Linked DNA regions of Methylorubrum populi. The protein of the gene in region 1 interacts with the protein of each later gene in a pairwise test. Links are inferred from orthologs where the notes say so. Each region holds a gene or a part of one and is shown on either strand. Other genes may lie near its edges.

The links.
Region 2: the proteins of dnaQ (region 1) and dnaE interact in binary tests that used the Escherichia coli proteins (3 or more experiments, as listed by UniProt). The link is inferred for Methylorubrum populi from one-to-one orthologs.

Annotation. Positions count from the first base shown.
Region 1 is NZ_AP014809.1:1,632,184-1,645,638, forward strand. Bases 5,949-8,766 are described here. They hold dnaQ (DNA polymerase III subunit epsilon), read right to left. Parts: upstream 7,804-8,766; coding sequence 7,093-7,803; downstream 5,949-7,092. Other genes in these bases: MPPM_RS07525 (extracellular catalytic domain type 1 short-chain-length polyhydroxyalkanoate depolymerase), read right to left, coding at 5,949-6,350; MPPM_RS07530 (ribbon-helix-helix domain-containing protein), read right to left, coding at 6,440-6,889; coaE (dephospho-CoA kinase), read right to left, coding at 7,874-8,494; MPPM_RS07545 (shikimate dehydrogenase), read right to left, coding at 8,491-8,766. Outside these bases: preprotein translocase subunit SecA, read left to right, coding at 1-1,980; MPPM_RS07505 (GNAT family N-acetyltransferase), read left to right, coding at 1,988-2,398; ampC (class C beta-lactamase), read right to left, coding at 2,403-3,569; MPPM_RS07515 (4'-phosphopantetheinyl transferase family protein), read left to right, coding at 3,621-4,448; MPPM_RS07520 (NUDIX hydrolase), read left to right, coding at 4,555-5,055; more of MPPM_RS07525, read right to left, coding at 5,106-5,948; more of MPPM_RS07545, read right to left, coding at 8,767-9,339; MPPM_RS07550 (cation diffusion facilitator family transporter), read right to left, coding at 9,380-10,381; MPPM_RS07555 (Maf family protein), read right to left, coding at 10,396-11,025; MPPM_RS07560 (glycosyltransferase family 61 protein), read right to left, coding at 11,043-12,191; MPPM_RS07565 (pyruvate, water dikinase regulatory protein), read right to left, coding at 12,214-13,044. UniProt on the Escherichia coli protein: DNA polymerase III is a complex, multichain enzyme responsible for most of the replicative synthesis in bacteria. The epsilon subunit contain the editing function and is a proofreading 3'-5' exonuclease.
Region 2 is NZ_AP014809.1:1,154,755-1,169,455, forward strand. The notes cover bases 4,532-8,595. They hold dnaE (DNA polymerase III subunit alpha), read right to left. Parts: upstream 8,254-8,595; coding sequence 4,732-8,253; downstream 4,532-4,731. In the rest of the region: parC (DNA topoisomerase IV subunit A), read right to left, coding at 1-1,292; DNA repair protein RecO, read right to left, coding at 1,411-2,154; MPPM_RS05410 (hypothetical protein), read left to right, coding at 2,283-2,666; MPPM_RS05415 (gamma-glutamylcyclotransferase), read left to right, coding at 2,896-3,591; MPPM_RS05420 (lytic murein transglycosylase), read right to left, coding at 3,709-4,494; MPPM_RS05430 (ABC transporter ATP-binding protein), read right to left, coding at 8,866-9,576; MPPM_RS05435 (lipoprotein-releasing ABC transporter permease subunit), read right to left, coding at 9,591-10,910; proS (proline--tRNA ligase), read right to left, coding at 10,923-12,248; MPPM_RS27830 (hypothetical protein), read left to right, coding at 12,432-12,668; MPPM_RS05445 (DUF1467 family protein), read right to left, coding at 12,725-13,063; mce (methylmalonyl-CoA epimerase), read right to left, coding at 13,133-13,537; MPPM_RS05455 (ribonuclease J), read right to left, coding at 13,686-14,701. UniProt on the Escherichia coli protein: DNA polymerase III is a complex, multichain enzyme responsible for most of the replicative synthesis in bacteria. This DNA polymerase also exhibits 3' to 5' exonuclease activity. The alpha chain is the DNA polymerase catalytic subunit.

The DNA.
Region 1 (13,455 bases):
GACAAGGACTACATCGTCAAGAACGACGAGGTCGTGATCATCGACGAGTTCACCGGCCGCATGATGCAGGGCCGGCGCTACTCGGAAGGCCTGCACCAGGCGCTGGAGGCCAAGGAGCGGGTGACGATCCAGCCCGAGAACCAGACCCTGGCCTCGATCACCTTCCAGAACTACTTCCGCCTCTACAAGAAGCTCGCCGGCATGACCGGCACCGCCTCGACCGAGGCCGACGAGTTCGCCGAGATCTACAAGCTCGACGTGGTCGACATCCCGACCAACAAGGAGATCGAGCGCGTCGACGAGGACGACGAGGTCTACCGCACCGTCGAGGAGAAGTACGAGGCGATCATCAAGGAGATCGACCGGGCGCATAGCCGCCTGCAGCCCGTGCTCGTCGGCACCGGCTCGATCGAGAAGTCGGAGCTGATCGGCGAGCTCCTGAAGAAAGCCGGCTACACGCTGCTCGACTATTCCGACCCGAACGCCCTGACCGACGTCTACGCCGCCGCCCGCGAGAACCGGGTGACCAAGCGCTTCGCCGTGCTCAACGCCCGCTTCCACGAGCAGGAGGCCTACATCGTGGCGGAGGCCGGCGTGCCCGGCGCCATCACGATCGCCACCAACATGGCCGGCCGCGGCACCGACATCAAACTCGGCGGCAACCTCGAAATGCGCATCGAGAAGGAGCTCGGCCACCTCGCCGACGGGCCCGAGCGCGACGCCGCGATCGAGGCCTTGAAGGCCGAGATCGCCGAGAACCGCGCCAAGGTGCTGGCCTCGGGCGAGAAGGCCGATCCGGAGGCGGGCCGCAAGAAGGATCTGCCGGGCGGGCTCTACATCATCGGCACCGAGCGCCACGAGTCGCGCCGCATCGACAACCAGCTGCGCGGCCGCTCCGGCCGCCAGGGCGATCCGGGCCGGTCGAAGTTCTACCTGTCCCTCAAGGACGACCTGATGCGCATCTTCGGGTCCGACCGCATGGACGGGATGCTGCAGCGGCTCGGCCTGGAGCAGGGCGAGGCGATCATCCACCCCTGGATCAACAAAGCGATCGAGAAGGCGCAGCAGAAGGTCGAGGCGCGCAACTTCGACATGCGCAAGAACGTGCTCAAATACGACAACGTCATGAACGACCAGCGCAAGGTCGTGTTCGAGCAGCGCCGCGACCTGATGGGCCAGGACAGCGTGCGCGACACCATCGACGAGATGCGCCACGGCGTGATCGACGATCTCGTGGCCGTGCACATCCCCGAGAACGCCTATGCCGAGCAGTGGGACGCGGAAGGGCTGAAGCAGCGCGCCCTCGACCTGCTCAACCTCGATCTACCCGTGGAGGAGTGGGTCAAGGAAGAGGGCATCGCCGACGAGGAGATCCGCGAGCGCCTGCGCAAGGCCTCCGACGAGTCCTATGCCGCCCGCGTCGAGCGCAACGGCGCCGAGGTGATGGCCTATGTCGAGAAGCAGGTGGTGCTGCAGGTGTTCGACCACCTCTGGCGCGAGCACCTCGTCTCCCTCGACCACCTGCGGCAGGTGGTCGGCTGGCGCGGCTTCGCCCAGCGCGACCCGCTCAACGAGTACAAGTCGGAGGCGTTCGAGCTGTTCAACGGCCTCGTGGCGGCCCTGCGCGAGCAGGTCACCGCTCAGCTCGCCCATGTCGAGATCATGCAGCAGGGCCCCGAGGACTTCCCCGGCGCGGGGTTCGAACAGGCGGGTTTTGGCGAGCCGCAGCTGCCGCCGATGTTCCCCGAGCACCGCGACCCGGCCACCGGCGAGAACGAGTTCGCCTATGGCGGCAGCGACGGCGGGGCGGGCGGCGCCTACGGCTTTGCCGCGCGCGACCTCTCGGCGGACACGGCGGTGCTGGAGCGCAAGCCCGATGACCCCTCGACCTGGGGCCGGGTCGGCCGCAACGAGCCCTGCCCCTGCGGCTCGGGCAAGAAGTACAAGCACTGCCACGGCCGCTTCGCCGCCGAGGCGTGAGCCTCCGGTGGGCGACGCGATCGTCTACGGGCTGGAGCCGGATCTCGACGCGGAAACCTTCCAGGGTGTCCTCGTCGAGTCCGGCCTCGCGCCGCGGCGGCCGGCCGAAGACCTCGAGCGGCTCGACCGGATGCTGCGGGCGTCCGACCTGATCGTCACCGCCCGGCGGGACGGGCGCCTCGTCGGCGTGGCGCGCACGCTCACCGACTTCGCCTTCTGTGCCTATCTCTCCGACCTCGCGGTCGCCCGCGACTGCCAGGGTCTCGGCATCGGCCGCCGCCTCATCGCCGAGACGCGGGCGGCGGCCGGCCCCGAGACCTCGCTGCTGCTCACCGCCGCACCAGGCGTCGAGGGCACTTACGAGGCCGTCGGCATGGCGCGGGTGCCGCACGCCTTCCGCACCGATCGGGAGCGCTGAGGCGTCAGGGGCCTTCCGCCGCCAGCGCCTCCAGCACCGCGTGGGCCGCGGCGATGCGCGCCGCGATCGGGACGGCGCGGTTGGCCAGCATGACGAGGCCGATGCGCCGCTCCGGCACGAAGGCGACATAGGCGCCGAAGCCGTTGGTGGAGCCGGTCTTGTTGAACAGCGTCGGCCCGCTCGGCGCCTGCGGCGGATCGAGCCGCGCGGCCGGTTGCGCCTCCAGCGTCATGGCCGGCGCATTGCCGGCCTGAAGACGCTCCAGCGAGACCGGATAGGGGTACTGCTCCCAGCCGAGGCCCTGCACCATCGCGCCGACTCGGAAATACCCGACATGGGTGCCCTCGACCGCCCGCCGCATCGGCGGATCGAGGCGGGTGGGATCGATGTTGGCCTCGACGAAGCGGATCATGTCGGCGGCGCTGGATTTGACGCCGTAGGCCTCGGCATCGAGAACGCCCGGATTGACGCGGATCGGCCGCTCGCCCTTGCCGTATCCCCAGGCGTAGCCGCCCATCGCGGCCTCGGGCACGCGGATGAACGAGTTCTTCAGTCCGAGTTCCGGAAACAGCCGGGTCCGCATCGACGCCGAAAAATCGCCGCCGAGGGCCGCCGCGGCAGCGGCTCCGAACAGGCCGAGGCTCGGATTGGAGTAGCGTCGCTCAGTGCCCGGCGGCGCGGAGGGCTGCCAATGCCGGAAATAGGCGGTCATCGCCGCCTCGTCGGTGACGCTGTCGGGGAATTGCAGCGGCAGGCCGCCGGCGGTGTAGGTGCCGAGTTCGAGCAGGCTCACCCGGTCGAGGGCGCTGTCCCGCAGCACCGGCAGGAACCGGCTCGGTGCATCCTCGAGCGAGAGCCGGCCGAGCCCCTGCGCGTAGGCGGCGAGCGTCGCGGTGAAGGTCTTGCTGACCGAGCCGATCTCGAACAGCGTGTCCCGCGTCACCGGACGCTGCCCGTCCCGGTCGGCAAGCCCGAAGGTGAAGACGGCGGAGCGCCCGTCCCGCGTCACGGCGACGGCGAGGCCGGGCACCTCGTACGCCTTCAGGAGCGGGCGGTAGGCCCGCTCCACGGCCTCGGCGATCCATGCGGACGCACCGTCATCCGCCGCCGTGGGCGCGGAGCCGCACAGCAGGCCGCTCAGGGCGAGGACGAAAAGTCCGGGCTTTCGCATTGCGAAAATGGCGCGTTTCCTTCCTGGTTGATGCGGGCGAGGCGGGTGGGCATGACGGGTGAGGAAAGCGCCGAAAGCGCGGCAGGAGCGGGGACCGACCGGCCGCTGGTGCGCAGCCTGCGTCTCGGGCTCGACGCGCCCCGGATCGGGCCGCTGCAGGCCGCCCTGGCGCTGGCGAGCGCGCCGCTCGGTTGGCTCAACGCTCATCGCGCCGGCTTCCTTCACGGCGACGAGGAGGCGCTCCTCACCGACCGCCTCCACCCCCGCCGCCGCCACGGCCTGCTGATCGGGCGCTACGCCGCCAAATGCGCGCTCGCCGCGCTCCGGCCCGATCTCGACCCGCGGACCCTGGCGATCCGACCCGGCGTGCTGGAGCAGCCGGTTCTCTCCGGCGAGGGCACCGCGAATCTCGGCGTCAGCCTGTCCCATGCCGGCCCGGTCGCCGTGGCGGTCGTCTTTCCCGAAGCCTGCCCGATGGGGATCGATCTGGAGCGGATCCGGCCGGCCAACATCGCCCTGCTGACGCGCCAGACCACGGCAGTCGAGCGCCGGAACCTCGCCGCCTGCCTTGCCGTGCCGGAGGCCGAGCGGCTGACGCGGCTGTGGTGCCTGAAGGAAGCGCTGTCCAAGGCCCTGCGCTGCGGCCTCACCGTGCCGCTCGATCTTCTGGCGGTCGGCCGCGTCGAGGCGGGACCAACGGGACTCGGTGTCACCTTCGCCCATTTCGCGCAGTACCGGGGCCTGAGCCTCGCCGCCGGCGACCTCGCCGCCGCCCTCGTGCTGCCGCGCCCGCCGGCGGTGACGCTTGCGATCGACGCGGCGGAATGGGCGGCGTTTCGAGAGGCCCTGGCCGAGGCCGCGGCGCGGGAGATGCGCTAGGCTTCTGTTTTTGCATCATCTTTTTCCGAAATCCGGAAACCACCTTTCGGGATGATGCTCTAGCCTCCCGCATCGGCCGCGCCGATGATCGAAGGAACCGAATTCCATGACGAGTTGGCGTCCGCCTCAAGCGATCCGCGTCAAGGTGATCGGGCTGGCGTGGCGCGGGGACGCGCTGCTGGCCGTCGAGGTCCTCGACGACGGCGGCCGGATCAAGGGCGTGCGTCCGCCGGGCGGCAGCATCGCCTTCGGCGAGACCCGCGAGCAGGCCCTGGCGCGGGAATTCCGGGAGGAGCTCGGCTGCGGCGTGACCATCGCCGGCCCCTGGACGGTGTTCGAGAATATCTACCGCCACGAGGGCGCGCTGGGTCACGAGATCGTCTTCGCCGCCGATATCCGCCTGCACGACGCGACCCTCTACGACCGCGACGTGATCCGTTTCAGCGAGGATGACGGCACGGCCTGCACCGCGCGCTGGCTCGCTCCGGCCGCGCTGCCGGACGGCGTCGCCCTGTTTCCCGACGGGCTCGCGGCGGCGCTGGCCTCGCGCCGAGAGCCGGGGCAGCACCCGGGATACGAGATCCGGCGTGATGCCCCGGCCGATTGATTCTACGTCACCGTTTCCGGAAGCCGGCGGCCGCCTTTCGGGATGATGCCCTATCCCCGTGCGCCCGGCAGGCTGTGGCTGAGGAAGAAGTCGAGCATCGCCCGCGAGGCATCCGGCCCGTTCGCGTCGGTGTAGCTGCCCGCCGGGCTGCCGCCGGACCAAGCATGGCCCGCGCCCTGCACCGACCACGCCTCGGCCTGCACCCGGCCGGTCTCGTCGGCGTAGCGGGTGCGGGTGTAGCTGTGACCGCTCCCGGTCCCGCCCTCTCGCCGCGGCGTCAGCGCCTCGACCCCGGCCTGGGCCAGCACCGCCTCGGCGTTGCGGGGATGGACCGTGCCGTCGCCCTCGCCGTGGAAGACGATGGTCGGCACCCGCAGGGCCTGCGTCACCGCTCCGGCGCCGAAGCCGGCGGCACCGCCGGGCTCGGCCGCACCGGGCGCGCCGACGCGCATCGCCGCCAGCGCCGAGGGCAGGTCGCGGGCACAGCCCGCGGCGAGACCCGAATGCACGCCGAGCCCCGCGAACAGGTCGGGATAGGCCCGGGCGATGTTGGCCGCCGCCGCCCCGCCCGCCGAGAGGCCGGCGATGTAGATGCGGGAGCGGTCGATCGGGTGCTCGGCGCAGACCGCACGGACGAGCCCGGCGATGATGCCGGCCTCGCCCATTTCCCGGCCCTGGTCGCCGGGCTCGAACCAGTTCCAGCACCGCTGCGCGTTGGCCCGGCTCGATTGGCGGGGATAGACGACGTAGATCCCCTCCTCCTCGGCGAGCCCGTTCATGCGCGTGCCCGCGGCGAAGTCGTCCGGCGTCTGGGTGCAGCCGTGCAGCATCACGAGGAGCGGTCGCCGCCCGCTCCGCGGGCTCGGGATGAACAGCTTGTAGTCCCGCGCGCCGGCCGCATTGGAGAAGCTGCGCTCGACGAACTGGCCGTCTTCGGGCTCGACGCCCTCCGGTCTCGGAGCGTGCAGGTTGCCCCCCACCAGCCCCCGCAGGGAGGGAGCGAGGGTGCGCAGGCCCTGCATCATCTGGTCGATGTTCTCGCGCAGCCGCTCCGGGATCAGCGCCGCGTGGGCCGCGTCCGCCGCATGCGCCTCCGGGTCGAGCCGGGCCGCCGGGCCTTCGAGCCGCGGGACTGCGTGCGGGGTGGCCTCGGCCGGCTGCGGCCTCTCGGGAGCCGGTCCCGCGGCCCCGAGGCTGCGCTGGATCAGGGCGGTCGCCTCGCCGAGCCGTCCGGCCCGGGTCAGGCGGGTGGCCTCGGCCATGTCGGTGAAGAAGGCGTTGTGACGGTCGGTCATGCGGGTCTCGCTTTCCGGGTCGGCGACGCGCGCGCGCGCGCAGCGGGTCACGAGGGCAGGGGGTTATCCGGATCCAAAGTCGTCCGGGATCAGAGCAGGCGGTCGGCCAGCGCCCGCTTCACCGCGGGGCTTGCCTGGAGGCTGCCGAGCACTTCGATCGAGGCGATCGCGGCCCTGGCGAGGTCGGCGGGAACGTCGTCGGCGATCACGGCGAGGCCGAGGACGCGGATGTCGAGCCGTGTCCCCGACGCCCGCGCCGTCTCCAGTTCGGCCCGGCCGTAACGGCGCAGGCCGACCTCGATCGGTTTGCGGGCCACCGATTGGCGGGTGATGTCGGCGTGCCGCTCGATCTGGTTGCGGATCGCCGTGCGGATGAAGTCGCTGCGGTTGGCGTAGACGCCCTCCGAGACGAGCAGATCGACATGCCCGAGATCGACGAAGCCGAGATTGACCGTGATCTTCTCGTGGTCGCCGGATCTTGCCCCGCCGCGGAACGCGATCGGGGTATCGGGCCGGCTCTCCTGCATCACGTCCATCATTGCGCTCATCCCCGCGCCATCCACCGGGATGGTATGGGAACGCTTATGCTGCGCCGCAAGATGAAAGTTTTTGCATCGCAGCAAGAAAGGCGATTTGTCTCGGGGAGCACCCGCCGACGGCGCGGGCGAACGGTCAGGCGGTGGGCCGCGGAAGAGTGCGTCCGAACAGGACCTTAACGAGGGACATCGATGGAAGGGCCGGACTACGGTTCCAGGTATTCCCGCCAGACGGCGTTTGTTCCGAGGCTCTCGACAAAGCTGCCATGCCGCAGGCGCTCCGTCTCGGTGAGCCGGCTGCGCATCGGCCGCGGCCCGGCCGGACCCGAATCGGCCAGCGCCTCGACCGCCACGCTTCCGGCCGGCTCGGCGATGCTCAGTCCCAGGCTGGTCTGCTTGCCGCCCAGCAGTTCGACATAGACCTCGGCCAGGATCTGCGCGTCGAGCAGCGCGCCGTGCTTGACCCGGCGGGTGGTGTCGACGCCGTAGCGGTTGCACAGGGCATCGAGGTTGTTGGCCGCACCCGGATGCTTGCGGCGGGCGAGCAGCAGGGTGTCGACCACGTCCTCCAACGGAATCGCCTTCGGGGCGGCGGGCCCGAGCCGGGCGAACTCCATATTGAGAAAGCCGACGTCGAAGGGCGCGTTGTGGATCACCAGCCGCGCATCGCCGCAGAAGGCGACGAAGGCATCCACCACATCGGCGAAGACCGGCTTGTCGGCGAGCATCGCGTCCGAGATGCCGTGGACCGCGAATGCCCCCTCGGACACCGCCCGCTGCGGGTTGATGAGCTGATGATAGAATTTGCCGGTCTGGACGTGGTTGATCAGCTCGACGCAGCCGATCTCGATGAGTCGGTCGCCGTTCTTGGCATCCGTGCCGGTAGTCTCGGTATCGAGGACGATCTCGCGCAGCATTTTTTGGTTCCGTGGCCGGCGGGCAGCCTGCGCGCCGGTCGCCGAAGGATGGGTTAACCGGCAGCTTCCGTCAGCGGGTTCGACTCGCCAACTCCTCGACGATCCGCCCCACCTCGGCTTCCGCGTGTTCGAACCCGCGGCTCGTGTCGATCAAAAAGTCCGCCCGCGCCCGCTTCTCGGCATCCGGCATCTGCTTGGCGCGGATCGCCTCGAACGCGGCCTCGGTCATGCCGGGGCGGGCGAGCACGCGGGCGCGCTGGACCTCGGGCGGGGCCGTGACGACGAGGACCGCGTCGCAGCGGGCGTCGGCCCCGGTCTCGAACAGCAGCGGGATGTCGAGGACGACCAGCGGCGCCCCCGCGTTGCGGGCGAGGAAGGCGCGGCTCTCGGCCTGGACCAGCGGATGCACGATCGCCTCGAGCCGGCCGAGCTTTTCCGCGTCACCCAGTACTGCCGCGCGGAGCGCCGGGCGGTCGACGCCCCCCTCCGGCGTCAGGGTGCCCGGAAAGGCCGCGCCGATCGCCCGCGCCGCCGCGCCGCCCGGCCCGTAGAGGGCGTGGACCGCCGCGTCCGAATCGTGGACCGGCACGCCGCGGGCGGCGAACATCGCGGCGGTGGCCGATTTGCCCATGCCGATCGAGCCGGTGAGGCCGAGCACCACGGGGCGGCGGGATTGGCCGGGAGCGCTCATCGCGCGGCGAGATCCGCGACGATTTTCTCGCGCAGGGCCGGCGTGACGGCGGGACGCAGGCCGAACCACGCCTCGAAGCCCGGCACCGCCTGGTGCAGCAGCATGCCGAGCCCGTCGACCGCGGCGAGCCCCCGCGCCCGCGCCGCGGCGAGGAGCGGCGTTTCCAGCGGCACGTAGACGATGTCGGCCACCGCCGCGCGGCTCGGGAGCGGGGCGAGGTCGAGAGCGAGCGGCGGGTGCCCGGCCATGCCGAGCGAGGTGGTGTTGACGAGAAGTCCGGTGTCGGGGAGCGCCTCCGGCACCGCCTCCCAGGCCAGTGCCTCGACGTGGTCGGGGTCGAGTTCGGCGAGCGCCCGCGCCCGCTCGGGGCTGCGGTTGGCGACCCGGACCCGCATTCCCCGCTCCACAAGCCCGACGACGATGGCCCGCGCCGCCCCGCCCGCGCCGAGCACCAGGGCGGTCCCGCCGCTCCGTTCGGGCCAGTCCTGGTCCGGGCTTCGGCCAAGGCTCTGGTCGAGATGGGCGATGAAGCCCGGAGCGTCAGTGTTGTCGCCGCGAACCCGGTCGCCCTCGACGATCAGCGTGTTCACCGCGCCGATTTTCTTCGCGCGCTCCGTCAGGGAGTCGGCGAGGCGATAGGCCGCCTCCTTGTGCGGAATCGTGACGTTGCCGCCGGCAAAGCCCGAACCGGGCAGCCCGCGGACGAACGCTTCGAAGGCGTCCGGCGCCACGTCGATGCGCTCGTAGGTGCCGGCAAGCCCGTGCTCGGCGAGCCAGTGGCCGTGGATCAGCGGCGAGCGGGAATGCCGGATCGGGTGGCCGACGACGAAGGCCCTGACTGTCATGGAATCCTGCCGGCGCATGCGCCTGAGAAGCCGATGGACATCACGCGACGCAGCCCTTCGGCAGCGTGCAGGCGGTCTCCCCCTCGATCTCGAGCTGGAGGGTGGCGTGGCCGATCCCGAAGCGCTCCCGCAGCTCGTCCGCCGTCTCCTTGAGGAAGAGGCCGTGGTTCGCCTCGCCCGCCACGACGAGATGGGCGGTGAGCGCCGGCTCGGTGGTGCTCATCGGCCAGATGTGCAGGTCGTGCAGGCCGCGCACGCCGGGGCGGGCGGCCAGACAGGCGCGCACTGCCTCCGGGTCGATGCCGGGCGGCACCGCGGCGAGCGACATCGCCACGCTGTCGCGCAGCAAGCCCCAGGTCGCGACGATGATGAGCGCGGCGATGACGAGGCTCACCAGCGGGTCGAGCCAGTCGAAGCCGGTGGCGAGGATGACGAGGCCCGCCAGCACCACGCCGGCCGAGACCGCCGCGTCGGCGACCATGTGCAGGTAGGCGCCGCGGATGTTGATGTCGCCCCCCGCGCCCGAGGCGAACAGCCACGCGGTGAAGCCGTTGATGAGGATGCCGATCCCGGCCACCACCATCACCGTCGCGCCGGCGACCGGCGCCGGCTCGAGGAAGCGCTGCACCGCCTCGACGATGATGCCGCCGGTGGCCACCAGTAGCACCACCGCGTTGAACAGGGCGGCGAGGATCGAGGAGCCGCGCAGGCCGTAGGTGAAGCGGGCCGACGGTGCGCGCTTCACCAGCACCGCGGCGATCCAGGCGGCGACGAGCCCGAGCACGTCGGAGAGGTTGTGGCCGGCATCGGCCACGAGCGCCATCGAGTTCGACAGCCAGCCGTAGAGCGCCTCGACGCCGACGAAGCCGAGATTCAGCGCGATGCCGATGGCGAAGGCCGGTCCGAAATTTTTCGGCGCGTGAACGTGCCCGTGGCCCCCATGGCCGTGATCGTGGGCATGGCGGTGCCCCTGCCCGGCATGATCGTGGCCGTGATCCGGATGGGCGTGGTCGTCCCGGTGATCCTGCCGATGATCGTCCATCGTCCCTCGCCGTGTCAGAACGCCAGCAGGCCCAGGCCCCGCAGCCGCCCCAGAAGCGGCGTCAGCGGCAGGCCGAGGATCGTCGAATGGTCGCCCTCGACCCGCTCGAACAGGTGGATGCCGAGCCCTTCGAGCTGGTAGGCACCGACCGACGTGGTCACCGCCGCGCCCGCGAGCCGCAGATAGGTGTCGATGGCCGCCGCATCGAGGGGGCGCATGGTCAGCCGCGCCGTCTCCACGAAGTCCTGCTCGACGAACGCCTCCGCCCGGCCGTCCCGCAGGATCGCCACCGCCGAATGCAGCGCGTGGGAACGGCCCTGGAGCCGGGTCAGGTGGTCGTGCGCGGCCGCGAGGTCGGCGGGCTTGTGGAAGACGCGGCCCTCGCATTCGAGCACTTGGTCGGCGCCGATCACGACGCGGCCGGGGTGGCGGGCCGCCACCTCCTGCGCCTTGGCGCGGGCGAGCCGCCGGGCCAGCTCAACCGGGCTGATGTCGCCGCCCTCGGCTTCGAGGGCGCGCTCGTCGATCCGCGCGGGCGCCGTCTCCACCGGAAGGCCGGCCCCCGTCAGGAGGTCGCGCCGGGTGGCGCTCGCCGAGGCGAGGAGGAGGGGCGCGGGGGGGCGCCAGAGAGCAGAGGCGTTCACAGGGACAAGGGTTTCCGTCAGCGCAGGCCGCGCCAGTCGAGCCAGTCAAACAGGAAGTCGATATCCTGCGGCGCCACGGAGAAGAACCCCTCCCCCGTGCGTTCCGACCCGATCACGTAGCCGCCGGCATGGCCGAGCGCGTGGTCGATGGAGCTCTGCAGGAAGCCGAGTTCGAGCCCGTTGTCGCGCAGGGCCACCACGGTGGTGCCGGGGGGCGCGAACAGCGATCCGTGCAGCCCCGAACCGTATTCGCCGATGATCGTACCGGCCGAGCGGAACAGGGCGATCTGCTCGGGCACGCTCAACCGCTCGGGCCTGACGCGGGTGAAGCCGCGGGCGAGCGCCGTCTCCTCGAACAGGGCCCGCTCCGCCAGGGTGCGGCGGTTGTGCGTATCGGCATTGTCCGAGCGGGAGATCAGGATCTTTTCCGTCCCCGGCTTCTCGCGTCGGCGGCCGAGCGTCCAAGGAGCCTGCCAACGACGCTGCCGGCGAGGACCGGGCGCCGCGCGTTCGAGCAGGAAGCGGCGAGCCTGCCGCATCAGCGGCGAGGCGCGGCTGACGAAGCGCAGCGCCGTCGGCACGAGGAGCCGGCGGCAGGCGACGCGGTCCCGGGTGCGGTCGTAGACGACGAGGCGGTCCTCTCCGATGCCGAGCAGACCGAGCCAGACCCGGGCGAAATCCGGCGTGTCGGCGGGCAGGAGGTAGCTGAGCCGCGTGATGTCGTGGCCGGCCCGGTGGAGCAGGAAGAGCTTGGGCAGGAAATCGACCAGCCAGTGGCCGTACATCTGGTGGCCCATCCCGGTCAGCAGCACGACCGGCGCCTCGACGTCGACCCGGCGCAGATCGGGGAGCCGCGCGGCGACGGCGCGGAAATGATCCTCGAAATTGACGGGGAAGATGTTGAGCTGGCTGGCGTACTGGAACACGCCGTCGAGGAGGATCACGCCCTCCTCCGTCACCTCCGCCCCCGGCAGCTCGTAGAGGCTCGTGCCGAGCACGGTGGTCTGCTCGTGATAGACGCGCAGCAGCGTCGGCGTCACCGCGCCGATCAGCAGCTCGGGCGGGGGCGCCCAGTCCCGATAGGACAGGCTTAGATCGGTGCAGCGCCCGCGCCCGGCCTGGACGGTCTCGCGCAGATCGGCCGCGGCGAGCGCCGCGTTGTCCATGATCGCCGCCCTCCCCCCTGCCTCAGGTCGCGATGAACTTGAGGCGGTGCTCGCGGTAGAGATCGAGGATCGCGGCCGCCGTCTCCTCGATCGAGCGGCGGGTCACGTCGATGGTCGGCCAGCGGTACTTGGCGCAGAGCCGGCGCGAGGCGGCGATCTCGTCGGCCACCGATTCCCGATCGACGTAGGAGGAATTGTCGTCGGCCTTGAGGCTGAGCAGGCGGTTCTGGCGGATCTGCACGATCCGCTCGGGGCTGGCGATCAGCCCGACGATCAGCGCCTTCTTCACCCGGTCGAAGCTCGGCGGCAGCGGCATCGAGGGCACGAGCGGCAGGTTCGCGGTCTTGAGCCCGCGATTGGCGAGATAGATCGAGGTCGGCGTCTTCGAGGTGCGGCTGACGCCGACCAGCACCACATCGGCCTCGTCGAGATCCGCCGGCAGGTTGCCGTCGTCGTGGGCCAGGGTGAAGTTCATCGCGTCGATGCGCTTGAAGTACTCGGCGTTGAGCATGTGCTGGGCGCCCGGCCGCTCGGTCGAGGTCGCGCCGAGATAGGAGCGCAAGAGCGCGTGCACCGGCTGAAGCACGTTGAGCGTCGGCGAGCCGGTCTCGCGGCAGGCCTCCTCCAGGCGCTCGATCAGTTCGTGGCCGACCAGCGTGTAGAGCACGAGGCCCGGCGCCGCCTTGATCTCCGAGATCACCCGTTCGAGCTGCGCGCCCGAGCGCACCAGCGGGTAGACGTGCTCGATCGCCGAGATCCCCTCGTACTGCACCGCCGCGGCGCGCCCGACATTGATCAGGGTCTCGCCGGTGGAGTCCGAAACGAGGTGGAGATGGAAGTAGCTGCGGCTCATCGTCGGCCCGTCTCTGCCGTGACGCATCGATCCTGGGAGACAGCGTGGCCGCCCCGCCCGCGATGCTTAGAGCATTTTTTTGCGCGAAGGCGATGCCGAATTGCCGTTCTTCCGCGGACGGCCCTCAGTCTGATGGCGGGCCGATGGCGCGGAAACGGAACCCGGCAGGCCGTTGCGGAGGCCGCCGCGCAACCTGGATCGCTTCGGCTCCGCCTCACGCCGACAGGTTCGGCCCTCCGTCAAGGCGCCGCGCCGCGGCTGGAAGAGGCGTCGGCGCCTCATCGCAAAGCCAGCTCTTTCAAGGGCTTGAGGCGTTCAAGAGCGGTTTCGTCGGCAGGATGTCCCCAACCGGCCGGCGAGGAGTCGACAAGTGGGGAAAAGCCGGGCCGGCGGGCGCGCGATGGCGGGTTG
Region 2 (14,701 bases), 480 kb from region 1 along the record:
CGGGTGTCGAGGATGGCGTTGGCCTGCACCTCGGTAAGCTCGAACCGCGCCATCAGGGCGGCCTTCGGCTCGTCCTCCTCGCGGATGATGCGGATTACCTCGTCGAGGTCGAGATAGACGATGAGCAGGCCGCCGAGGATTTCGAGGCGGCGCTCGATCTGGCCGAGGCGGTAGCTGGAGCGGCGCTGCAGCACCACGCGGCGGTGATCGACCCACTCGCGCAGGCACTCGGCCAAGCCGATGACGCGGGGCACGACCCCGCCGACGAGGACGTTGAGATTGAGCGGGACCCGCGCCTCCAGCTCCGAGAGCCGGAACAGCGATTCCATCAGCATCACCGGATCGACCGAGCGCGAGCGCGGCTCCAGCACGACCCGCACGTCCTCGGCCGACTCGTCGCGCACATCGGCCAAGAGCGGCAGCTTCTTCTCCTGGAGCAGGTCGGCGAGCTTCTCGATGAGGCGCGCCTTCGGCACCCCGTAGGGGATCTCGGTGACGACGATGTTCCAGGTGCCGCGGCCGAGATCCTCCTTCGCCCAGCGCGCCCTCACACGAAAACCGCCGCGGCCGGTGCGGTAGGCCTCGCGGATCACGTCGGGCGAGTCGATCAGGATGCCGCCGGTGGGGAAGTCCGGCCCCTGCACGAAGGTGCAGAGCTGCTCGGAGGTCGCCTCGCGGTTCTGGATCAGGTAGAGCGCCGCGTCGCAGAGTTCGGCGGCGTTGTGCGGCGGGATCGAGGTCGCCATGCCGACCGCGATGCCCTGGCTGCCGTTGGCCAGAAGGTTCGGGAAGGCCGCCGGCAGGACGACGGGCTCCTCCTTCTCGCCGTTATAGGAGGGGCGGAAATCGACCGTGTCCTCGTCGATCCCGTCGAGCAGCAGGCGGGCGACCTCGGTCAGCCGCGCCTCGGTGTAGCGGTAGGCCGCCGGACCGTCGCCGTCGATATTCCCGAAATTGCCCTGGCCATCGACCAGCGGGTAGCGCTGGGCGAAGTCCTGGGAGAGGCGCACCAGCGCGTCGTAGATCGCTTGGTCGCCGTGGGGATGGAAGTCACCCATCACGTCGCCGACGATTTTTGCGCACTTTTTGAAAGCCGCGGTCGGGTTAAGACGCAGCAGGTTCATGCCGTGCAGGATGCGCCGGTGCACGGGCTTGAGGCCGTCGCGGGCATCGGGCAGCGCGCGCTGCATGATCGTCGAGAGCGCGTAGGCGTAGTAGCGCTCCTCCAGCGCCGTCTTCAGCTCGACGCTCTCGATGCCGTCGCCCGGCGGCGGCAGGACGGGCTGGCCCATCACTCACTCCACATCGTCATTTTCGTCCGCAAGGCCGACGCGCGCCGGCCTTACGCCCCCGCAACCCGTCAGGACGGGTCACGGCATCCCGCAAGAAAAATGGAACATAACACGAACATCACCCACTCTGGCCAGTGCCGAGTGCGACGAATCGTGCCCGCTCCTCCGGCGTGCCCTGCGCCCGCGGGCGCCAGACATGCTGATCGAGGAAATACCCCGTCAAGGTAAACCCCTCCCGAACGTCGTGGGCGTCCGGCGTGCGCCAGCCGCTGCCGGGCTGGTCGCGGTCGCGCAGGAAGGGCGGCAGGGCCAGCAGGCGGTCGCGATAGGGCTCGCCCGCCGAGGCGCTGACCGCGCGCCCGCTCTTCGGCGAGACGTAGACCAGGGCGTCGTTGGCGCCCGTCGCCGCGCAATGCGACAGGTCGAGGCCGAAGCCGAGGCTCGCCAGCAGCGCCAGTTCGAACCGCACCATCAGGGCGGGGGCGATCTCGGGATCGTCGAGATGGGCAATCAGGACCTGCGCCGCCTCGTAGAGGGCAGGATGCGGGTCGCGCTCGGGCAGGAGCCGCAGCAGCGTCGAGAGATGACCGATCCCGTAGAGGGCGAGGCCCGAATCCATCAGCCGCGAGGCGTTCATGGTAAGCGGCTCGACCGCGTAGGCGCCGAGCGCCCCGTCGAGCCGCGCCCGCCACGTCGCGCGCAGCGTGTTGCCGGGCTGGAGCATCGGCTGCATCCGCCGCGAGCGCCCGCCATGGACGAGCCCGAGATGGCGCCCGTGCTCCGGCGTCATCAGTTCGAGCACGACCCCGGTCTCACCGTGCTTGCGCAGGCCGATCACGAGGCCTTCGTCGGTCCACTGCATGGGGGAGAGATAAGCATTTTTTCGCCCCGCGGGAGCCGGGCCGGACACCGAACCGCGCCGCGGGTGCGGGGCCATTTCCCGCTTTGATAGAAATTGCTACGCCTTCACACGCAATAGGAGATTCGCAGATGATCAGGAGGCGAGGGAGCATGGTGTTGGCTTTGGCCCTGACCGCCGGCTGCTCGGTGCGCGCGGCGCCGCCTTCCACCACCACGGGCACCGTGCGCGAGCGGATCGCGGCGCTCGCCCGCGGCCAGGTCGCCTTCGGCTCCGTCTCGCTGCTCCCGGTCCGGTTCGAGCGAAGCCGTATTACCGGCCCGTTCGAGGATGGCGGCCGCCGGCTCTATTGCGTCTCGACCCGCATGAAGGGCCGCAGCCTCGGCGAGCCGGAGCGGCCTAAACTCGTGGTGCGGGAGGAAGCGGACAATCTCACCGTCCTGCGCGACGAAGAGGACGTCTGCGAGGGGCACCGCAGCGAGCCGTTTTCGGAGTTGGACTCACCGGCACGCTGAACCGGATGTTGCCCGCTCTGGGCAGACCGTCTGGCGAAGAGCGGCGCCCATGCCTTCTCCGTCATCCCGGGGCCGCATCGCGGAACCCGGGATCCACCCGTGATGCGGCGCTGACGTCGGAGGTCGCGGCCCGTCGTGGATTCCGGATTCGCCTGCGGCGCTCCGGAATGACGAGGAAGGGGCGAAACGGGTTGCACTCACACCCCCAAAGATGATCCGCTCCGGCCTGATGCCTTCCCGTCCCCTGTCCCTCACCCTCGACCTCATCGCCCGTGCCCATCCCGACACCGTCCCCGACGATGAAACAGCGCTGACGCTGCTCTCCGACGACGATCTCGCGCCCGAGCTCGAAGCGATGCTGGCGCGGCGTGCCTCGTCTGAGGGCGGGCTGTGGGTGTTCGCCTACGGCTCACTGCTGTGGAACCCGGAATTCGCCGTCTCCGAGCAGCGGCTCGGCACGCTGCGCGGCTGGCACCGCCGCTTCTGCCTGCTGCAGCGGCGCTTCCGCGGCACGCCGGAGAGTCCCGGCCTCGTGCTGGGACTCGACCGCGGCGGAATCTGCCGCGGCGTCACCTTCCGCCTGGACGATGCCGACCCGCACGCGACCCTGATGCCGGTCTGGCGGCGGGAGATGAAGGGCAAGGGCTACGAGGGGCGCTGGGTCAGCGTGGAGACGGACACCGGGCCGGTCACGGCACTGACCTTCATGGTGAACCGGGCGAGCGACCGCTACACCGGCCGCCTATCCGACGCCGCGATCGCGGACAGGATCGCGGCGGCCTGCGGGCATCTGGGGCCCAGCGCCGAGTATCTGTTCCGCACCGTGGAGGCCTGCGCCCGGCTCGGCATCCACGACCGGCACCTGTGGTCGCTCCAGGCGCTCGTGGCCGAGCGCCTGGAAGACCGGCGCGCGGCCTGCGCGTAGTTCTCGCCTCCGTCATGCGGGGCGAGGCGTCAGCGATCCAGGGCGCGAGCGTGCCGGATCAGGCACGCCGCGGCTGGACGGCTTCGCCCCGCTCGCCCTGACGGACGTGCGAGAAGACTACTGCCCGTCGATCCGGGCGCCGAGAAGCGCGATGGCGCGCTGGTAGACGCCGGCGGCGTTCCAGCCCTGGATCGCGGCGAAGTTCGGCTCACCGGGCTGGTAGCCCGCACCGCGCTGCCAGCCGTGACCTTTCAGGAAGTTGGCGGTGGAGTTCAACGCGACCGGCGCGCTGTCGAGGCTGCCGCCGACGCCGTAGGTCAGGACGTTCTTGGGCAGGAACTGGGTGTGGCCGACCTCGCCGTGGGCAGCACCCCGGGTCGCGGGCGTCAGCACGCCGCTGTCGACGAGCTTGAGCGCCGCGTAGAGCTGGTCGGTGAAATAGGCCGAGCGGCGGCAATCGTAGGCGAGCGTCGCCACCGCCGACAGGGTGTTGACGTTGCCCTTCACCGCGCCGAAGCCGGTCTCCATGCCCCAGATCGCCAGGAGCGGGCCCGGCGGCACGCCGTAGCGCTGCTCGATCGAGGCGAAGAGGGCCGCGTTCTGAGCCTTGAGGGCGCGCCCGCGGGAGACGATGGTGTTGCCGCCGCGCTTGGCCAGGAACTGGTCGAGCGAGAGCTTGAAGCTCTTCTGGCCTCGATCCGCCGAGATCGTCGCCGTGGAGTAGGAGGTGTTGGCGAGCGCCGCGAGCGCCGCCGGGCTGGCCCGGCCCTTGGCTTCGGCGATGAACTCGTCCTTCCAGGCCTCGAAGCCGGCGGCATTGTTGCCGCACTGCGCCGCCTGCGCGGCACCGGCCAGCCCCATTAGGGCGGCGGCGGCCGTCATTCTCAAACCGTGTCCGGTCATCCCACACTCCATCGGGCGGCGACCATGCGGCGCCGCGGCATTCGAAGGGCTTCGGCCGCTTCGCGGCGCCGGGCGAACTCCGCCAACCGGAGTTCCCACGCGCCACCTTGGGTTTGGCCGAACCTTACCTTGGCAGAATCACCGAGCTGTGGCGGCGATGAGGCACGAAAGGTTCTGTAACGCCAATATCCTGCGGAGGTGATCGGATTGGTTACCGGGGGGTTCGGGCGGGCCCCTTCAATTCACCTCGACCTGCACCACGCCCGGCACGGCGCGCAGGGCGCCCGCCACCTGCGGGGTCGCCTGATAGCGGTCCTTCAGACGGACCTCGACCTCGCGCTCGCCCCCGTCGAGGATCAGGATCAGCGAGACCTCGCCCTCCCCGCGCAGGGTCAGGCGCTGCTGCACCGAACTGATCGCCCGGTCGTCGCGCAGGAAGATCCGCATCCCCTTCTGGTGGCGGGCGGCGGCCTGATCGAGGGGCTCGGCGGTGGTGATGCGGGCGCGCACGTCCTCGCCCTCCAGGTTGGCCTGGATCGTCAGCACCAGCGGGCGGCCGGGTTCGAGGATGTCGCGGTACTGGTTCAGCCCCTCGGAGAAGATGATCGCCTCGAAGTGGCCAGTCTGGTCCGAGAGGATGACGATGCCGAGCTTGTTGCCGCTCTTGGTGCGCCGCTCGGAGCGGTCGAGCACCGAGGCCGCGATCCGCCCGACGCTGGCCGAGCCCGCCCGCACCGCGCGGCAGAAATCCGCCCAGGACTGAACCCGCAGCTTCTCGAGGATCGGCCCGTACTCGTCGAGCGGGTGGCCCGAGAGGAAGAAGCCGATGGCGTCGCATTCGCGCTTGAGCTTGTCCGTGTGGGTCCAGAATTCGTGCGGCGGGATGCGGAGCGCCACATCGGCGGAGGCGACGCCGCCGAACATGTCGGTGATGCCGGAGGTCTCGGCCTCGGCCGCGCCTTGGGCCATCTTCATCATCGGCTCGACCGCGGCCCAGGCCCGCGCCCGGTCGGGCTCGATGCAATCGAGAGCGCCGGCCGCGATCAGGTTTTCCAGCGTGCGCTTGTTGACGTGGCGCGGGTTGAGGCGCCGGGCGAAGCAGGCGAGGTCCTTGAACGGCTTCTCCCCGCGGGCGGCGACGATCGATTCCACCGCCGAGCGGCCGACGCCCTTGATCGCGGCGAGCGCGTAGAGGATGCGCCCTTCCTTGACGTCGAACACCACGCCCGAGGTGTTCACCGAGGGCGGCTCGACGGTGATCTTCAGGCGCTGCGCGTCCTGGCGAAATTCGGCGAGCTTGTCGGTGTTGTCGATGTCGAGCGTCATGGCCGCGGCCAGGAACTCGACGGGAAAGTTCGCCTTCAGATAGGCGGTCTGGTAGGTCACGAGCGCGTAGGCCGCCGCGTGGGACTTGTTGAAGCCGTAATCGGCGAACTTGGCGAGCAGGTCGAAGATCTCGTTGGCCTTGGCCTGAGTGATCCCGCTCTCCAGGCAGCCCTTCACGAAGCGGTCGCGCTGGGCGTCCATCTCCGCCTTGATCTTCTTGCCCATGGCGCGGCGGAGCATGTCGGCCTCGCCCAGGGTGTAGCCGGCGAGAACCTTGGCGACCTCCATCACCTGCTCTTGGTAGACGATGATCCCGAAGGTCTCCTTCAGGATCGGCTCCAGCATCGGGTGCGGGTACCAGCTCGCCTCGTTGCCGGCGTCGCGCCCGAGCTTGCGCTCGCAATAGACCGGGATGTTGGCCATCGGGCCCGGGCGGTAGAGCGCCACCAGCGCGATGATGTCCTCCAGGCGGTCGGCCTGCATCTCGCACAGCGCCTTGCGCATGCCGGCGGATTCCACCTGGAACACCGCGACCGTCTCGCCGCGCCCCATCGGCTCGTAGGTCTTTGGGTCGTCGAGCGGGATTTGAGCCAGATCGACCTCGATGCCGCGCTGCTTCAGCAGGTCGGTGCAGCATCGCAGCATCGTCAGAGTCTTGAGGCCCAGGAAGTCGAACTTCACCAGCCCCGCCTGCTCGACCCACTTCATGTTGAACTGGGTCACCCGCATGCCCGTCTTCGGGTCTCGGTAGAGCGGCACCAGCTCTTCGAGGGGGCGGTCGCCGATCACCACGCCGGCGGCGTGGGTCGAGGCGTGGCGGTGCAGGCCCTCGAGCTTCTTCGAGATTTCGATGAGGCGGGCGACGATCGGCTCCTCCTCGATCGCCTGCTGCAGCTTGGGCTCGCCCTCGATGGCTTGCGCCAGCGTCACGGGGTTGGCCGGGTTCTGCGGCACGAGCTTGGTCAGCTTGTCGACCTGCCCGTAGGGCATCTCCAGCACGCGGCCGACGTCGCGCAGCACGCCGCGGGCGAGCAGGGTACCGAAGGTGATGATCTGCCCGACCTGACGCTCGCCGTAGCGCTGCTGCACGTAGCGGATCACCCGCTCGCGGCCCTCGACGCAGAAGTCGATGTCGAAGTCCGGCATCGAGACGCGCTCGGGGTTGAGGAAGCGCTCGAACAGCAGGCCGAAACGGAGGGGATCGAGGTCGGTGATGAGGAGCGACCACGCCACCAGCGAGCCCGCGCCCGAGCCGCGGCCCGGACCGACGGGAATGTCGTGGTCCTTGGCCCACTTGATGAAGTCCGAGACGATCAGGAAGTAGCCCGGGAACTTCATCTTGACGATGACGTCGAGCTCGAACTTCAGCCGCGCGCGGTAATCCTCCTCCGAGAAGCCCGGCGCGGTGCCGTGCTGCTTCAGGCGCAGCTCCAGCCCGGCCTCGGCCTGGCGGCACAGCTCCGTCGGCTCGTCGGCGGCCACCGCCTGGACCGGCGCCTCAGCGGCCTCGGCGAGTGCTTCGGCCATGGGCGGGGCCTCGCCCGCGGCGACGCTGGCGAAGTTCGGCAGGATGGGTTTGCGGGTGCGCACCCGAACGGCGCAGCGCATGGCGATCTCGACGGAGGCCGAGAGCGCGTCCGGCAGATCGCGGAACAGCTCCATCATCGCCGCCCGCGTGGTGAAGGCGTGGCGCGGGGTGAGACGGCGGCGGCGCTCGTCGGAGACGAGGCGGCCCTCCGCGATCGCGAGCAGGGCGTCGTGGGCGTCGTAGTCGCCGGGCTTGGCGAAGAACGGCTCGTTCGTCGCGACGATGCCGAGGCCGTTGCCGTCGGCGAGCCGCAGCAACTCGCGCTCCACCGCGCGCTCGTCGTCGAGGCCGTGGCGCTGGATCTCGACGTAGAGGCGCTCCTCGCCGAAGGCCCCTTTCAGCACCTCCAGGCGGCGGGCCGCCTGGTCGGCGCGGCCGGCGCGCAGGCTGGTATCGAGCGGCCCCGTGAGCCCACCGGTGAGGCCGATCAGGCCGTCGACATTGCCCTCCAGGGCCGAGACGGCGAGGTTGGGAGCGGCGCCGAGCGGACCGTCGAAATAGGCCCGGCTGCCCAGCCGAAGCAGGTTGCCGTAGCCGGTCTCGTCCTGGGCGAGCAGCACGATGTTGGCGCAGCCGGCCTGCGGCATGCGCGCCATCGGATCGGGCGCCTCGAAGCAGACGGTGAGTTGGAGGCCCGCGATCGGCTGGATGCCGGTGCCGGCGGCCTTTTCGGAGAATTCCAGCGCGCCGAACAGGTTGTTGGTGTCGGTGAGCGCGAGCGCGGGCTGGCGGTCGGCGGCCGCCGCCTTGACGAGGTCGGCGACCTTCACGCCGCCTTCGAGCAGCGAGTAGGACGAATGAACGTGGAGGTGGACGAAGCCGACCTCTTTAAGCGTGCGCGCCATGAGGGACCCTGTTCGGATCCCCCTAAGATCGCCGTTCAATGCCTTGCGAGTCTGTCACCGGCACGCCGCACCGCGGGCGATATCCACCGTTCTTCGAACCCGGCGTCGTCCAGACGGGTGATCCGGTGTGAAACCACCCGCCTGATGACATTTCCTGTGAGCAACGCTTCCGGCACCGGAACAAAGCGCGCTCGAACGCGGACCATTAATGGATCGGCGCCAAGGCTACCGCCCAGAGCGCGACCGCACCGAAGAGCAGGCCGAAGGCGGTGAACTCGACGACGCTGGTAAGGAACACGCGCTTGGTCATGGCTTCCACTCCGTGTTGATGGAGTGATTTTTGTTCCTGTTTTGTTCTGTGTAAAGTCTGGGGACGCGGTGACACGGCGGTATGGTGAACGATGTGTTGCCAGCGCCACTGTGAGGCTGCAGCCTCCCGCGCCCGACCGCCGCCGAGCGCCCTGCCTCGGTGCCGATGCGTGGCAGGCCCTTTCCGTCATTGCGAGGCGGATACGATGCGATCCAGCGCCTGCTCTCTCCGGATCCGCGCCACCGAGGCGCCTCGCATTCGCACGCGATGACGGCTGAGGATCGAACCCGAGGCGCTCGCCCCTAGCCGAGCTGCTCGATCATCCCGTCGCGGATGGTCACGCGGCGGTCCATGCGGGCGGCCAGATCCATGTTGTGGGTCGCGATCAGGGCCGCGAGGCCCGAGGCGCGCACGAGCTGGAGCAGGATGCTGAAGACCCGTCCCGAGGTCTGCGGGTCGAGGTTGCCCGTGGGTTCGTCGGCCAGCAGCAGGCGCGGGCCGTTGGCCACCGCGCGGGCGATGGCGACGCGCTGCTGCTCGCCGCCCGAGAGTTCGGCCGGGCGGTGCGGCAGGCGGTCCTTGAGGCCGAGGAAGCTCAGGAGTTCGGCGGCACGGGCCTCCGCCTCCTTGCGGGCGAGCCCGCGGATGAGCTGGGGCAGCACCACGTTCTCCAGCGCCGAGAACTCCGGCAGCAGGTGGTGGAACTGGTAGACGAAGCCCATCTCCTCGCGCCGCAGGCGGGTGCGCTCGGCGTCCGACATCGCCGCGGTCGGCTGGCCGCCGATATAGACCTCGCCGCCATCGGGCCGCTCCAGCAGGCCGGCGACGTGGAGCAGGGTCGATTTGCCGGCGCCCGAAGGGGCCACCAGGGCGACCAGCTCGCCCGGCCAGATCGCCAGATCGGTGCCGCGCAGGATCTCGAGCGCGCCCTCGCCCTGCTGATAGCGGCGCTGGACGCCCGCGAAGAACAGGGCCGGCACGGGCTGGGCGCCGCCGTCATTCGTCTGAGCCATATCGGGGCGTTCCGTCAGCCGTAGCGCAGGGCCTGCACCGGATCGAGCCGGGCGGCGCGCCAGGAGGGATAGAGGGTCGCCACCAGCGACAGCAGGATCGAGGTGATCACGATGATGGCGACCTCGCTCGTGTTCATCTCGGCCGGAATCTCGGCGAGGAAGCGCACGGTCGGATCCCAGGCGGTGGGAAAGAGCGTGCGCTGGATCGGCTTGATGTTGAGGGTGAACAGCACCCCGCCGATCAGCCCGATCGCCGTGCCGACGAGGCCGATCAGCGCCCCGTTGATGAGGAAGACCCGCATGATCGTGCCCGGCGTCGCGCCCATGGTGCGCAGGATCGCGATGTCCGAGGACTTGTCGCGCACGAGCAGGATCAGGCCCGAGATGATGTTTAGCGTCGCCACGATGACGATGAGGTTGAGGATCAGGAACATCACGTTCCGCTCTACCTCCAGGGCGCCGAAGAAGGTGCGGTTGGTCTGGCGCCAGTCGGTCAGAAGGATCGGGCGCTCGGCCGCCATCTCCAGCGGCTCGCGCATCTCACCCACCGCATCGGCGTCGTCGAGATAGATCTCGATCACGCTGACGTCGCCGTCGCGGTTGAAGAAGGCCTGCGCTTCGGCCAGCGGCATGAAGGCCATGGTGGTATCGAAATCGGTGACGCCGATCTCGAAGATCGCCTTGACCGTATAGGTCTTGGTGCGCGGCGCGGTGCCGAACGGCGTGCTCGCGCCCTTCGGCGTCGAGAGCGTCACCTGATCGCCCGCCTGGAGGCCGAGGGCGTCGGCGAGCCGCTTGCCGAGCGCCACGCCCTGGCCGTCGTCGAAGCCTTCGAGCGTGCCGCTCTTGATGGCACCGGACACCGCCGGGATCTTCGGCAGATCGGATTCGCGCACGCCGCGCACGAGCACGCCGGAACCGCCATAGGGGGAGGAGGCGAAGGCCTGCCCCTGCACCATCGGCACCACGGCGCGCACGCCTGCGACCTTCTCCAGCCGGTCGGAGAGATCGACGTAGTCGGTGAACAGCCGGTCGATCGGCGCGGCGAAGACGTGGCCGTTCAGCCCGATGATCTTGGAGCGCAGCTCGGTGCGGAAGCCGTTCATCACCGAGAGCACGATGATGAGGGTGGCCACGCCCACCGCGATGCCGAGCACCGAGAACAGGGCGACCACGGAGACGCCGCCCCCCCGGCGGCGCGCCCGCAGGTAGCGCCCGGCGATGATCCACTCGAACCCGGCGAAGGGCGGCGTCGAGGCGCTCGCGCGGGCGCTCCTCAGCCGTGCCAGGATGCCCCGCAGGGAGATGCCAGCCTTACCCAACGCGAGTGCCATCGCGGCCGGTCCTCAGACGCGCCGGATGCGGGCGGGGAGATCGACGGGATCGACGGTCTCGCGCTCCCCGCTGGCGCGGCGCTTCAGCTCGACCTTGCCTTCGGCCAGACCCTTCGGACCGACGATCACCTGCCAGGGCAGGCCGATCAGGTCGGCGGTGGCGAACTTGGCGCCGGGCCGCTCGTCGCGGTCGTCGTAGAGCACGGACAGGCCGGCCGTCTCCAGCGCCGCCTGGATCTCGCCGCAGGCCGCATCGCAGGCGGAATCGCCGACCTTGAGGTTGATCAGCGCCACGTCGAAGGGGGCGATCGCGTCCGGCCAGATGATGCCGGCCTCGTCGTGGCTCGCCTCGATCGTCGCCGCCACGAGCCGGCTCGGGCCGATGCCGTAGGAGCCCATATGCACCGGCCGCTCCTGCCCGTCGGGGCCGGTGACGACCGCCTTCATCGGCGTCGAGTACTTGGTGCCGAAATAGAAGATGTGGCCGACCTCGATGCCGCGGGCGGAAAGGCGCGAGGCCTCCGGCACCTCGGCGAACACCGCCTCGTCGTGCATCTCGTCGGTGGCGGCGTAGTGCGAGGTCCAGGCATCGACCACGCCCTGCAGCCCGGGGACGTCGTCGAAATCGACGGACGGAGGCGGCACCGGCATGTCGAGATAGGCGCGGTCGCAGAAAACCTCGCTCTCGCCGGTCTTGGCCAGGATGATGAACTCGTGGCTGAGATCGCCGCCGATGGGGCCGGTATCGGCGCGCATCGGGATCGCCCGGAGGCCGAGCGTCTCGAAGGTGCGCAGATAGGAGACGAAGACCTTGTTGTAGGAGTGGCGCGCGGCGGCCTGATCGAGGTCGAACGAGTAGCCGTCCTTCATCAGGAACTCGCGCGAGCGCATGGTGCCGAAGCGCGGACGCACCTCGTCGCGGAACTTCCACGAGATCTGGTAGAGGTTCTTGGGCAGATCCTTGTAGGAGCGGGCGCTGGCGCGGAAGATCTCGGTCACGACCTCCTCCGCCGTCGGGCCGTAGAGCAGGTCACGCTCGTGCCGGTCCTTCAGACGCAGCATCTCCTTGCCGTAGGCCTCGTAGCGGCCGGACTCGCGCCAGAGATCGGCCGCCTGAATCGTCGGCATCAGGATCTCGATGGCGCCCGCACGATCCTGCTCGGCGCGGATCACGTCGCAGACCTTGTTGAGGACGCGCAGACCCAGCGGCAGCCACGCGTAGATGCCGGCGGCCTCCTGGCGGATCATGCCGGCACGCAGCATCAGGCGGTGCGAAATGATCTCCGCTTCCTTGGGCGTCTCGCGCAGGATCGGCAGGAAGTAGCGGGAGAGACGCATCGTTCGACCTTGGAAGAGAGCAGGCGCGGCCAACGGAGGAGCTGGGCCTGCGTGCCGAGGCACACAACACATTGCCCCTGCAAAACACAAGCGCCCGACGAGCACAGGATCGGTCCGCAATAAGGCGGAACGAAGCCGGCGAAGGGCCTGCAGAATGCATCATTTATCAATTCAGGAGACCACTTGCCGCTCGCCCTGCAAAAAAGCGCTGCGAACCATCTCTCCCCTGATGACAAAGAGAAATCTTCTTCCTATAAGCAGCGCCGTGATGGTCGCAGCCCACGAGGCAGCGCACGGTCCGGGTCTTGGGAGGAACAATCAGCCAACGCGCCGCAAGCAATGCGCGACATAAATCAGGCTGAAAAATACTTCGGTTTTCCAAAGCAAGGCCTCGTGCCTTGCTTTTTGTTTTTGCACTGAGCTTGCCCTGTAGTCGGCTCGATATTTAGCTCCCGGGCGGAGTGCAGCTTTCGCCGCTACAGGCGGGCCAGCGGGAAGATCAGCAGCGCTGCGAAGAACGCCACCGCAGCCAGAATGGTGGTCAGCAGAGCTTTCTCGCGCAGGCGCGGGCTGGCGGGCGCCCCCGGATCCTGGCCGGGCACCAGCCGCTGCGGGTCCGCCTCGGCGGCATTGCCCAGCGGCAGGATCGCGAACAGGAAGGTCCACCACAGCACGAAGTAGAGCGCCAGCGCGCCGAACACCGTCAGGTCGAACCCCTTCACGGCCACCGCCGCGAACAGCGCGATCAGCACGGCCACCGTCAGGAGGGTCAGGGGCGTCGAGGCGGTCAGGATGCGCAGGGGCGAGCGGGTCATCGTCTTCGAACACTCGTGAAAACGGCCGGGCTGGCGCCCGACCGACAATCTCGAACCGGGGCCGATCGCTCAGACCTGCTCCAGCTCCACCAGCGTCCCCAGGAAGTCCTTGGGGTGGAGGAAGATCACCGGCTTGCCGTGGGCGCCGATCTTCGGCTCGCCGGTGCCGAGCACGCGGGCGCCCGCCGCCTTCATCTGGTCGCGGGCAGCGATGATGTCCTCGACCTCGTAGCAGACATGGTGGATGCCGCCGGCCGGGTTCTTGTCGACGAAGCCCTGGATGGTCGAGTTCTCGCCCAGCGGCGACATCAGCTCGACCTTGCTGTTGGGCAGTTCCACGAATACCACCGTCACGCCGTGTTCCGGCTGCGGCAGCGGCTCGGTCACCTTGGCGCCGAGCGTGTCGCGGTAGACCGCGGTCGCCGCATCGAGATCCTTCACCGCGATGGCGACGTGGTTGAGCCGTCCGATCATGCTTGCCTCCCTCCCTGTCTTCTCGAGCGTCACGCCCGGCGCGTCTCGCCGGGCCTCGTGAAAGGATCCCGCGCGCCTCGCTCTCCGGCAAGGTCGCGCATCCCGACGGCCCGCGCCCGCTCGCCGAGGCGATGCGGGCGCGAGGCGATCACACCTCCACCACCTGCACGTGGCAGGCGGGCTTCTTGCCCCAGGCCTCGTTGACGGCGGAGCGCACGGCGCGATCGACCGCGATCTCCACGGCCTCCGAGTCCTTCATCTTGCCGCGCGACAGGCCGTTGATCGTCCGGTTGACGGTGTCGACCACGGTGTCGAGCAGGGGCTCGCCGCTGCGCCCGCGATTGGGCAGGCCCATGATGTCGACCGCCGGCTCCCCGGCCATCTCGCCGCGCTCGTCGATGGCGAGCGCCACCGAGACGAGGCCGGTCTGCGACAGCTTGCGCCGCTCGGGGATCGCTCGGTCCTTCGAGTCGATGAGGACGTTGCCGTCTTTGTAGAGCCGCCCGGCGCGGACATGCTCGACCACCTCCGGCTTGCCAGGCGCGAGGCGGACCACCGCGCCGTTGCGGGCCTTCACCACGGTCTCGACGCCCTGCGAACGGGCGAAGCGCGCATGCTCGTCGAGATGCAGGGCCTCGCCGTGGACCGGCACCACCGCCTTCGGCCGCGTCCACGAATACATCGCCACCATCTCCTCGCGGCGGGGATGGCCGGAGACGTGGACGAGTTCGGTGCGGTCGGTGATGACCTCGATGCCGTCCTCGATCAGGTCGTTGATGATGGCGCCGACATCGCGCTCGTTGCCGGGGATGGCGCGGGAGGAGAAGATCACCCGGTCGCCGGCGGTCAGCGAGATCGCCGGGTGGTCGTGGCGCGAGACCCGCGACATCGCCGCCCGCGGCTCACCCTGCGAGCCGGTGAGCAGGCAGACCACCTTGTCCCGCGGCACGTGCGAGTAGGAATCGGCCGAGAGGAAGTCCGGCAGCCCGTCGAGGTAGCCGCATTCGCGGGCGACATCGATGACCCGGTCCATGGCGCGCCCGACGGCGATCACCTGCCGGCCGCAGGCCTGGGCGGCCTCCGCCACCGCGCGGATGCGGGCGACGTTGGAGGCGAAGGTCGTCACCGCGACGCGATGGGGCGCGTTCTCGATCAGCTTGCGCA